DNA from 3 places in the Cobetia sp. PDI-23MA genome. Region 2 is predicted to be linked to each of the others. Evidence: predicted binding sites of a transcription regulator. Region 2 holds the regulator's gene; each other region holds the start of a gene.
The links. The regulator FNR, encoded in region 2, switches genes on or off when oxygen is low (the NO sensors DNR and NnrR bind a similar motif). The targets are predictions, from matches to a motif close to TTGATNTANATCAA.
Positions count from the first base shown of each region.

Region 1: clpB (ATP-dependent chaperone ClpB) is a predicted target of FNR. The motif match lies at 1,826-1,839, and genes of this name have one in related genera.
Region 3: AC5WNJ_RS05395 (OmpW/AlkL family protein) is a predicted target of FNR. The motif match lies at 1,666-1,679, and genes of this name have one in related genera.

Region 1 is NZ_CM183352.1:3,734,822-3,738,093, forward strand. Features, by position in the region: gene clpB (ATP-dependent chaperone ClpB) at 1-1,682, opposite strand, end outside; gene pgeF (peptidoglycan editing factor PgeF) at 1,988-2,764, opposite strand; gene rluD (23S rRNA pseudouridine(1911/1915/1917) synthase RluD) at 2,804-3,272, opposite strand, start outside.
Region 2 is NZ_CM183352.1:318,905-322,176, forward strand. Features, by position in the region: gene AC5WNJ_RS01450 (fatty acid cis/trans isomerase) at 1-652, shown strand, start outside; gene fnr (fumarate/nitrate reduction transcriptional regulator Fnr) at 866-1,615, opposite strand; gene AC5WNJ_RS01460 (hypothetical protein) at 1,985-2,254, opposite strand; gene AC5WNJ_RS01465 (cbb3-type cytochrome c oxidase subunit II) at 2,277-2,894, opposite strand; gene AC5WNJ_RS01470 (cbb3-type cytochrome c oxidase subunit I) at 2,891-3,272, opposite strand, start outside.
Region 3 is NZ_CM183352.1:1,255,867-1,259,138, forward strand. Features, by position in the region: gene AC5WNJ_RS05390 (DMT family transporter) at 1-671, shown strand, start outside; gene AC5WNJ_RS05395 (OmpW/AlkL family protein) at 803-1,552, opposite strand; gene AC5WNJ_RS05400 (OmpW/AlkL family protein) at 1,896-2,489, opposite strand; gene AC5WNJ_RS05405 (lipopolysaccharide kinase InaA family protein) at 2,850-3,272, opposite strand, start outside.

The DNA of each region.
Region 1 (3,272 bases), 590 kb from region 2:
AGCTTGTCACGCTCGCCTTCGAGCATCTTGGCGACCGGAATGCCGGTCCAGCGCGAGACGACCTCGGCAATCTCCTCCTCGGTGACATTGGAGCGCAGCAGCACGTGGGCAGAGGTATCCGCCTCACCTTCGCCGGCTTCGCTGATCTGCTTCTCGAGCCCCGGAATCACGCCGTACTGCAGCTCCGACATACAGCTGAGGTCACCGGCGCGGCGTGCCTGCTCCAGATCGATACGCGCCTGTTCCAGCTCCGCCTTGAACTGGGCCGCGCCCTGGATGCTGGACTTCTCGGCCTTCCAGACTTCATCGAGGTCGGCGTATTCGCGCTCCAGCTCCGATATCTGGTCCTCAAGCGCGCCGAGGCGCTTGAGCGCCGCCTCATCAGTCTCCTTCTTGAGCGCTTCCCGCTCCATCTTGAGCTGGATCAGGCGGCGATCGAGGCGGTCCATCTCCTCAGGCTTGGAATCCAGCTCCATGCGGATGCGTGACGCGGCCTCGTCGATCAGGTCGATCGCCTTGTCCGGCAGCTGGCGGTCCGTGATGTAACGCGAGGACAGCCGTGCAGCGGCGATGATGGCACTGTCGGTGATGTCGACCCCGTGGTGTACCTCGTAGCGCTCCTTCAGGCCACGCAGGATGGCGATGGTGTCTTCCTCGCTGGGCTGGTCGACCTGCACCTTCTGGAAGCGGCGCTCGAGTGCGGCGTCCTTCTCGATGTACTGGCGATACTCGTCAAGCGTGGTGGCACCGACACAGTGCAGCTCGCCACGCGCCAGCGCCGGCTTGAGCATGTTGCCGGCGTCCATCGCGCCTTCGGCCTTGCCCGCGCCGACCATGGTGTGCAGCTCGTCGATGAACAGGATGACCTGGCCTTCTTCCTGCGCCAGCTCCTTCAGCACCGACTTGAGGCGCTCCTCGAATTCACCGCGGAACTTGGCCCCCGCCAGCAACGAGCCCATGTCGAGAGACAGCACGCGCTTGTTCTTGAGACCTTCCGGCACCTCACCATTGACGATACGGCTGGCCAGCCCCTCGACGATGGCGGTCTTGCCGACACCAGGTTCACCGATCAACACCGGGTTGTTCTTGGTGCGACGCTGCAGCACCTGGATCGTGCGCCGAATTTCCTCGTCACGCCCGATCACCGGGTCGAGCTTGCCATCCCGCGCGCGCTCGGTGAGATCCAGGGTGTACTTGTTGAGCGCCTCGCGATTGTTCTCGGCATCGGCATCGCCCACGGCTTCGCCACCGCGCAGTGCATCGATGGCGGAGGTCAGGGCGGGCTTCTTGATGCCCGAGGAGGTGAACAGCTTGCCGAGATCACCGCCCAGCTCCAGCGCGGCCAGCAGCGCGAGCTCGGAGGCGATGAATTGATCGCCGCGCTTCTGCGCTTCACGATCGGCCAGATTCAGAAGCTTGCCGAGGGCCTGCGAGGGCGCGACATTGCCGTCGAACTGGGACACGGTCGGCAGGTCATCCAGCTGGCGCTTGAGACCACTCATCAGACTGGTGGCATCGCCGCCCGCCTTGTTGACCAGTGCCTTGAGACCGCCATCACGGTCCTCCAGCAGCGCCAGCAGCAGATGCTGTGGGTGAATTTCATTGTGGCCTCGCCCGACGGCGAGCGACTGGGCATCCGCCAGAGCGTTCTGCAGCTTGCTGGTGAGTTTGTCGATGCGCATGGTGCTGTCTCCTGAGAGTCATGGCGGTACTCCTTTTCTCAGGAGCTTCGCCTGTAACTTTTCGTATCTGACTCTCAAGATGGGGACTGGTGCACGGCTTTCAAGGCAGGATTCGCCGCACTGCAGCATGTTGTGCCATTTGCCTGATCCAGGTCAGTTTCCCGCCCCGCCGGCCATCACCTTTGCCACACAGAAACGCCCCGCCGACCTGGAACATCAGGTCAACGGGGCATTTGTGGGTACTGAATGTCGAGCTTGTGGAATGCGCAGACCAAAGCCCTGGACAGTGATTTCTGCTCAGCGCCTCAGCGCAGCCAGATCACCGTGGCGAGGCGCCCGGTCACGCCATCATCACGACGATGGGAGTAGAAACGCGACTCCGAGGCGGTGCAGAAGTGGCCGCCACTGACATGACCGACTCCGGCACGCTCGAGACGCAGACGTGCCAGCTTGTAGAGGTCGCACATGTAATGACCAAGCCGGTAGGGACTGGCCTCGAAGGCATCATCGGCCTCAGGCAGGTCCGCGATGAATGCGTCACGCACCTCGGGGCCGACCTCGAACTGCGCATTGGAGATCGCCGGGCCCAGCCAGGCCATCAGCTCGCCGGGGTCATCGCCGAGACGCTCGATGGTAGCTTCCAGCACGCCTTCGACCAGCCCGCGCCAGCCCGCATGCGCCACGCCGACACGCGTACCCTGCCGATCACAGAACAGCACCGGCAGGCAGTCCGCCGTCATCACCACACAGGCCTGCCCGGTGCCGGTACTGATGCAGGCATCCGCCCGTGGCGGGGCATCCGGCCGGCCCTCGGCGTGGCAGACATCGAAGGCATCCACCACCTGAGTGCCGTGCACCTGATCCAGCCACGCCAGCGGACGGCCGTCATCGACCTCCGCCGCAAGCAGCTCACGCACCTGCGCTACCATCGCCGGGTCATCGCCGACGTGCAGCGCCGGATTGAAGCCGGCATACGGCCCCTGGCTGGGGCCGCTCTCACGCGTGGTCACGAAGGCCTGCACCGGGCTCGGCGCGGGCCAGTCCGGCAGTATCAGGGTCGGGCGTAGACTCTCGTCGTGCATAACCTCTCCTTGTGCGGCGTGTCGCGCGAGCCTGCCGCCTCAGCGAGCGATGTCTTCCTTGAGATAGTCGATCAACACGAGCATGTCGCCCGGCATCTCGGCGCGGAATTCGACTTCCTTGCCCGTGATCGGGTGGATGAAGGCGAGACGGCGGGCATGCAGTGCCTGACGCGGGAACTGGCGCAGCAGCTCCTTGAGCGGGTCACTGGCCCCCGGCGGCAGCTTCAGACGCCCGCCGTAGACCGGGTCTCCAACCAGCGGATAGCGCTGGTGCGCCATGTGCACGCGAATCTGGTGGGTACGCCCGGTTTCCAGCTTGCAGCGGATATGGGTGTGGCCTCGGAAACGCTCCACCACGCGGAAGTGGGTGACCGCCGGCTTGCCACTGTGAGTGACGGCCTGACGCTTGCGGTCCTTGGGGTGACGCCCGATGGGCGCATCCACGGTGGCACCGGAGGTCAGCACGCCCGTGACGACGGCATCATACTCCCGCGATACGGTACGGGCC
Region 2 (3,272 bases):
TCGTGATGTCGACCCGGGGCTTGGGGGGCTGCTGTTCAAGAAGCCGCCGCAGTTCGATGCCCCCAGTGACATTGTCTGGACACCGCAGGAGCTCTCGTCGCCGGAGCAGGCCCGCCTTGGCCTGATGCGGCGCATGCAGGAGCGCCTCGCGCCGGAACTCGGTCATGAGCGCAGTCTGAACAATGTCGTGGATGAGCACGTGCGACATGAGTTGCAGGCCCTCGCTGCGGTGCAGGGAGTCTCGGCCAGCCTGATGCCGGAGGTGACGATCGTCGCGCTGGAGGATGGCACTGATGACTCGCCGCGCCTTTACAGCGTGCTGCGCAATTCCGCCCACGCCAACATCACCAGCCTCTTCGATGAGGAGGAAAATCGCCGTCCTGAGGAAGACACTCTCGATGTCTTGCGGGGCGTGGCGGGCGATTACCCGAATGCCTTCTGGCGATTGACGCCTGACACTCTGACGGGGCTGGCAGAGCGGGTGGCGGCACTCGAGAGCGAAGAGGACTACCGCGCCCTGCAGGCCGATATCGGGGTGCGCCGGACTGACCCGCGCTTCTGGGAGTTCTCCGACAGCGTGCTGCGCACCAACTATGCTGATCGCCCTGTCGAAGCGGGTCTGCTGGACTATAACCGCCTCGAGAACCGCTGATTGCCAGCGGGGCTTGAGCGGCCGAAGCACGCTCTGTCGTCAGGACTGTCTGGGTTGTCGGACTGTTTCGATGACTGACGACTGGCCTGACGGAAAGCAGAAGCCCGCCACGCAAATTGCGTGGCGGGCTTCTGACTTGTGTGGTGCCGACATGGCGTCCTGCGGTAGATCAGCGCAGTGTCGCACCGCGTGATGTGCTGTCAGCAGGCGTCATCAGCGACCGCCCTGACACTCGCCCTCGGCCAGCTCGATCAGGCCATCCAGATGCAGGATATGCACCTCGCGGGCACGAATGTCGACCAGCCCCTGGGTCTGGAAGCGGGTCAGGATGCGGCTGATGGTTTCGACGGCCAGTCCCAGATAGTTGCCGATATCGGCGCGCGCCATCGAGAGGCGGAAGCTGTATGGCGAATAGCCTCGGCGACGGAAGCGCTGTGACAGGTTGACCAGGAAGCTCGCCAGCCGCTCATCGGCTGTCTTGCGCGACAGCAGCATCATCATGCGGCGATCTTCGTGCAATTCCTTGCTCAGGCTCTTGAACAGCTGGGTTCTCAGCTCAGGCATCTGCTCCGAGAGCGCATTGAGTCGGTCGAAGGGAATCTCGCAGACGGTGGTGGTCTCCAGAGCCACCGCGGTGCCGGGATAGCAATTGCTGTCGATGGCATCGAGTCCGGCCAGCTCGCTGGGCAGGTAGAAGCCGGTCAGCTGCTCCATACCGCTGTTTTCATTGGTGACCTGCTTGAGACTTCCGGAGCGCACCGTGAAGACGCAATCGAAGGCATCGCCCTGGGTGAAGAGGACTTCCCCTTTTCTGAGTGGCGCGCGACGGCGGATGATGGCGTCAAACTGGTCGATATCTTCCATGTTCAGTGCCAGTGGCAGGCACAGTGAACTCAGCGAACAGGTCTGGCAGCGGGCTTCATGGGCGCGCAAGCGGTGTGATGCCTGTGCATTGGCCGTCATGGTGACTCTCCTGAGGAATGTCACCGCTACCCCTGGGGCAGGGCAGCGGGAGGGGTCTTTCGGGCGCAACGAATGGTGGGGCGGGGCCTTGTCGCCCGCCGCTGCCCTGCTGAGCCGCAGTGTATCGAGCGGCCAGGGTCTGAGCGCTCATCGGCCGAGGCAGCGCAATTCCGTGACGCCATAATATTAGATTTTATTAATTCATTATCCTGCCCAACCCATGGGCGTTGCAAGGTGTGTGAACTTTAGGCCTGGTTGGCCCCGTGTGACCATACCGCGACGACCTGCCTCAGCTGAAGGTGTGAGTCAGTATGCAGTGGCCAGCGCTCAGTCATCAGTCGCTGGTCATCAGTCGCTGGCCATCTGGGCTCAGCCAGCTGCGCCGAGCAGCAGGATCAGCGCGGCAGCCAGCGTCGCCAGTGCCAGAATGCCCCAGGCACGTGGCGCTGGTGTGTCAGGCTGACGTACGCCGTTGATGCGATGTTCCTGCATGGGGCCATCGCCTTCGCGCTCGTTGCTGTCAGCGCGCGAAAGACTGCCCAGTGCCAGCATGGCGAACAACACCAGGCTGCCCAGCGTGAGGGCCAGCACCCAGAGATTCCAGAACAGGGGGAGGCCAGTTGTCTCCAGCAGATTCATGTCGTGTCTCCTGAGGGGGCTGTCATGGGCCACGGCTGGCGGTGTCCCTCGCAGGGGCGGCCTGCTGCAGGTAGGCGAGCAGAGCCGTGATTTCGGCAGTGCCACGCACGTCATTGGGGGCGGCAAGAATCTCGTCTTCCGCGTAGGGTACGCCCAGGCCTTGCAGGGCTCGCATGCGTGCCGCGATACCTTCGCCGCTCAACGCCCGCTCGAACAGCCACGGGTAGGCAGGCATCGCTGAGTCCGGCACCTGACTGCGCGGGTCATGCAGATGCAGGCGCTGCCAGGCATCGTCATGCTGCGCAGGCAGCTGGCTCAAATCCGTCCCCCAGCGCTCGACGCCCCACAGCGAAGGGCGGTCGTAGAAGCGTGCCCGGGTGGTCGTCGCATCGCCGTGGCGCGCCGTGTCGCCCGGTAGATCGCGCACCATGCGTGTGTGGCACTGCTGACAGCCCTCGCGTTGATAGATGCGCTGCCCCTCCAGTGCCAGGGCGCTCAGCGGTTTGAGGTCTTCGGGCGCGCTGGAGAGGCTGGGGTGAGCTCCAAGCGGCACCAGCTGGGCGAGGGCGCCGAGGCTCATGGTGAGCAGGCATAGTGCCGTCATCAGGCCGGCGTGACGTTCGAGCAGGACATGTCTCATGCGTAGTGCCCTCCCGAGGATGTGGCAGGGGGCGTGGCCGAGGGGGATGCAGGAGGCATGGCAGGCTGTGATGATGTCTTCCGCGAGCCGAAATTCGGGAGCTGGCGCTCATGAGCGGCTTGCCGTTCGCTCTTGTGGACAGCCAGGGTGTGCATCACGTTGAGGAGCATCAGCAGCATGCCGAGCGCCCAGCAGACGAGCCCGCCCAACGAAATCATCATCGGCATGCGGGCCGCTGCCAGCACCTCGCTCAGGGTGTATAGCGGTCTGCCGTCATCTGCCAGCACATGCCACATGCTGCCTTGAAGCAGCGTGGTGGCCCAGCTGGCGGCAATGCACAGCAGGGTGCCGATGATGGCCAGCAGGGCATGGGTCTTG
Region 3 (3,272 bases), 940 kb from region 2:
CGTTGTTCGGCGTGCGTCTCGGGGTCAGGCAGTGGGCGGGGCTTGGCTGTGGCGCCATCGGCGTCAGTCTGGTGCTGGGGGCAGGGCTGGCCAGGGACGGTGCGGGCACCCTGGAGTGGCCGCTGATCGGGCTTGTCTGGTGCCTGGTGGCGCTGATCGGCGTGTCCAGCTCGACGCTGTGGCAGAAGCGGGTCTCCGGGCGCATGGGGCTGGTCGAGGGGCTGATGTTCCAGTATCTCGGTGCGGGCGCGGTATTCGTCGTCGCCGCGACCAGTGTCGGCAGCTTTGCCTTTGACCCCACGCCGCGTCTGCTGCTGACCATGGCCTGGCTGGTGATCGCCATCTCGGTCGGTGCCATCTGGCTGCTGATGCTGATGCTGGAGCGGGGCGAGGCCCATCAGGTCGCGCGCACCTTCTTCCTGGTGCCGCCGTGTGCCGCGCTGATGGCATGGTGGCTGTTCGACGAGCAGTGGACCGCGCTGATGGTCACGGGCGCGGCACTGGTGGTGCTGGGGCTGGTGCTGGACCGCCCGCGTCCGGGCATGGCGAGCAAGGCGCCGGCGGAGGACGCCACGCCGTCAGCGCCTTCAGCCTCGATGCCCCCAGGCTCAACAGCTTCAGCAACTTCTGAAGCTTCGGCAACGAACAGCGGGCAAGCCGCGTCGCGCTGATGCGTGCCGAGCGCACTACTCACCACGCACAGCGTATAGATAAAAAAGGACAACGCCCCGCCGGCCCGAGATGGGCTGGCGGGGCGTTGTCGTCTCTGGCCAGTCAGAAGTGCTAGCCAGGAAGTGGCTGATCAGAAGCGATAGCTGATCCCGGCCATGGTCACGATGGGGTCGATCTCGACCTTGTCGTTGACGCTGCCTGCCACGGTGACATCGGAATCGATATCCAGATACCAGGCAGCGACGTTGGCCGCCCAGTGCTCGTTGATCACCAGATCGACGCCGATCTGTGCGGCCGCGCCCCAGCTGTCATCCATCTCGAGCTTGGTGCCATCGTCGAGGGTTTCATCGGAGAAGTGGGTGTAATTGACCCCCGCGCCGATGTACGGCTGGATGCGCGATTCACGTCCGCCAAGCGGATAGTACTGCAGTGTCAGAGTCGGCGGCAGGTGATCGACGGAGCCGGCCTTCTGGCCATTGAGCGAGATGTCGTGGTCGAAATCCTGCGCCGCCAGCAGTTCGATACCGAAGGTATCGGTGAAGCGATAGCCGAGAGTGAAGGCAAAGGCGCTGTCATCATCGACGTCCACGTCGGCACCGATGGCATCGATGCGACCGTTGTCACTCTTCGGCGAGACCTTGGCGACACCCGCACGCGTCCAGAACTGCCCGGCGCCGTAGTTGAGAGAGCTGAGAGAGTTGAGAGAGCCATGAGAGCTGGCATTCAGCGAGTCGGCGGCCATGGCAGGTGCGGCGCCGAGAGTCGCGAGGCTGGTGAGGCCTGCCAGTGCCAGAATCTGCCACGGGCGTGCTGCAGAGCGCGGGCTACGCGAAGTCAGGTGCGCGGGGAGGGAGGCTGAGCGAGTGACGACGTCGGACATGATGGCTCCTGAAGGATGGCGGGAAACAATGCCCTCATTCTAGGTAGCCGAATTTCGAGAAATTTGATCTGAGGCAAGAGTTTACGGGCGTTATTGCACGGTGAGGGACGTGGTTGATCTAGGTCAATTTCTGCGGCGCGCCGCTGAAGATCCGCCGTGTAGCCGTTGGCTACCCACAACGAAAACGCCGCAGACCCGAAGGTCTGCGGCGTTTGTGTGTGATGCCCATCTGGCGCCTGGACGGCTCGGCGTTGCCGAGCTCCATCGCTGACGTTTTCATGGCGCGGCATCACACCGCTTGCCAGGTACTCGCTGGAGGCATGTTCACGCCTCGCGCATGGACTTAGAAGCGGTAGGTGACACCGGCACCGACAGTGACCGGGTCCAGCTCGGTGTCGTTCACGTCCTGACCGGCGATCTTGGTATCGGCCTTGACGTCGGCGTAACGAGCGAAGCCGTTGACGGCCCAGGCTTCGGTGATCTTGAGGTCCACACCCAGCTCGGCAGCGGCGCCGTAGCTGTCGTCGATGTCCATGCTCTGGCCACCGGCAGACTCACCGGAGAAGTGGGTGTAGTTCAGGCCGACACCAGCGTACGGCTGGACGCGGGCTTCAGTACCGCCCAGCGGGTAGTACTGCAGCATCAGGTTGATCGGCATCTGATCGAAGCCGCCGGCGCTGTTTTCCCAGTCAGTGCTGAATTCTTCAGTGGACTGCAGGGCGATGGCCAGGTTGTCGTGGAACATGTAGCCCACGGAACCGGCGAAGCCGGACTCGTCCTTGGCGATCAGACCGTTGCCGTTGTTGCTCTTGCCGTCGACCTTGGCAACGCCACCGCGCAGGAAGATATCGCCCTTGCCATATGCCATGGCGGATTGTGCGCCCATTGCCATGGTGCCGGCGATAACAGTAGCGGTCAGGATCTTGATAGCTTTCATGTGTAGTTCTCCTTGAAGCTTGGCTTCGTGAGCTGCCTGTCAGCAGTGCCTCGCTACCCTACGGCTTGGGCCGTGTGCTCTGCGTGGCTGCGTCGATCAGGGGACGCAGCAAACTATAAAAAACAGTGTTCTGTTTGGCAAGCATTTTTTAGAACGTTGTTTGAAAACTTTTTAGGCGTCCTGTTAGCGGATGTTACTGATTATTTCAGGGAAGTTTAATGTCTCACGAGTGAGACTTGTGGTGACGCATTCGAGCGACATCCTCATTCATCCTCGCGCAAGGTGATCAAGACCTTGGTCGCATGCCGTGTGCGAGGTCAGTAATCACTGCGCCAAAGATCGTCACCGGGCTCTGCAGACTCAGCGACGCTTGCGTGCGGCGCGTGCTTCCAGCTTTTCCAGCCACTGACTGACCTCTGCGCTCTGCGCATCCGAATCGCGATAGACGGCAAGAAATTGTCGCCATTCGTCGTGCTGCCAGCCCTTCAGGCGGCGCCACAGCACGTAGAGATCGCGCAGGCACTCGTGGCGGCGCAGCACGAAGCGGCGCGTCTTCTCGAGATCGATGATGACGGCGTCCATCTGCCAGGTGCTGTCCGGCGACTCACTCGGCGGGCGACTCAGGAAGATGTGCTTGGGGAACAGACAGCCATGCATCAGGCCAGCCTGATGGATCTCGCGAACCAGGCGAGCGCTGGCGGTGATGACCTGAGAGCGCATGCCGGTATCGAGTTCCGCCCAGCGTTGGTGCCAGTGATCCAGATCAGCGCGCCCGGCGAGATC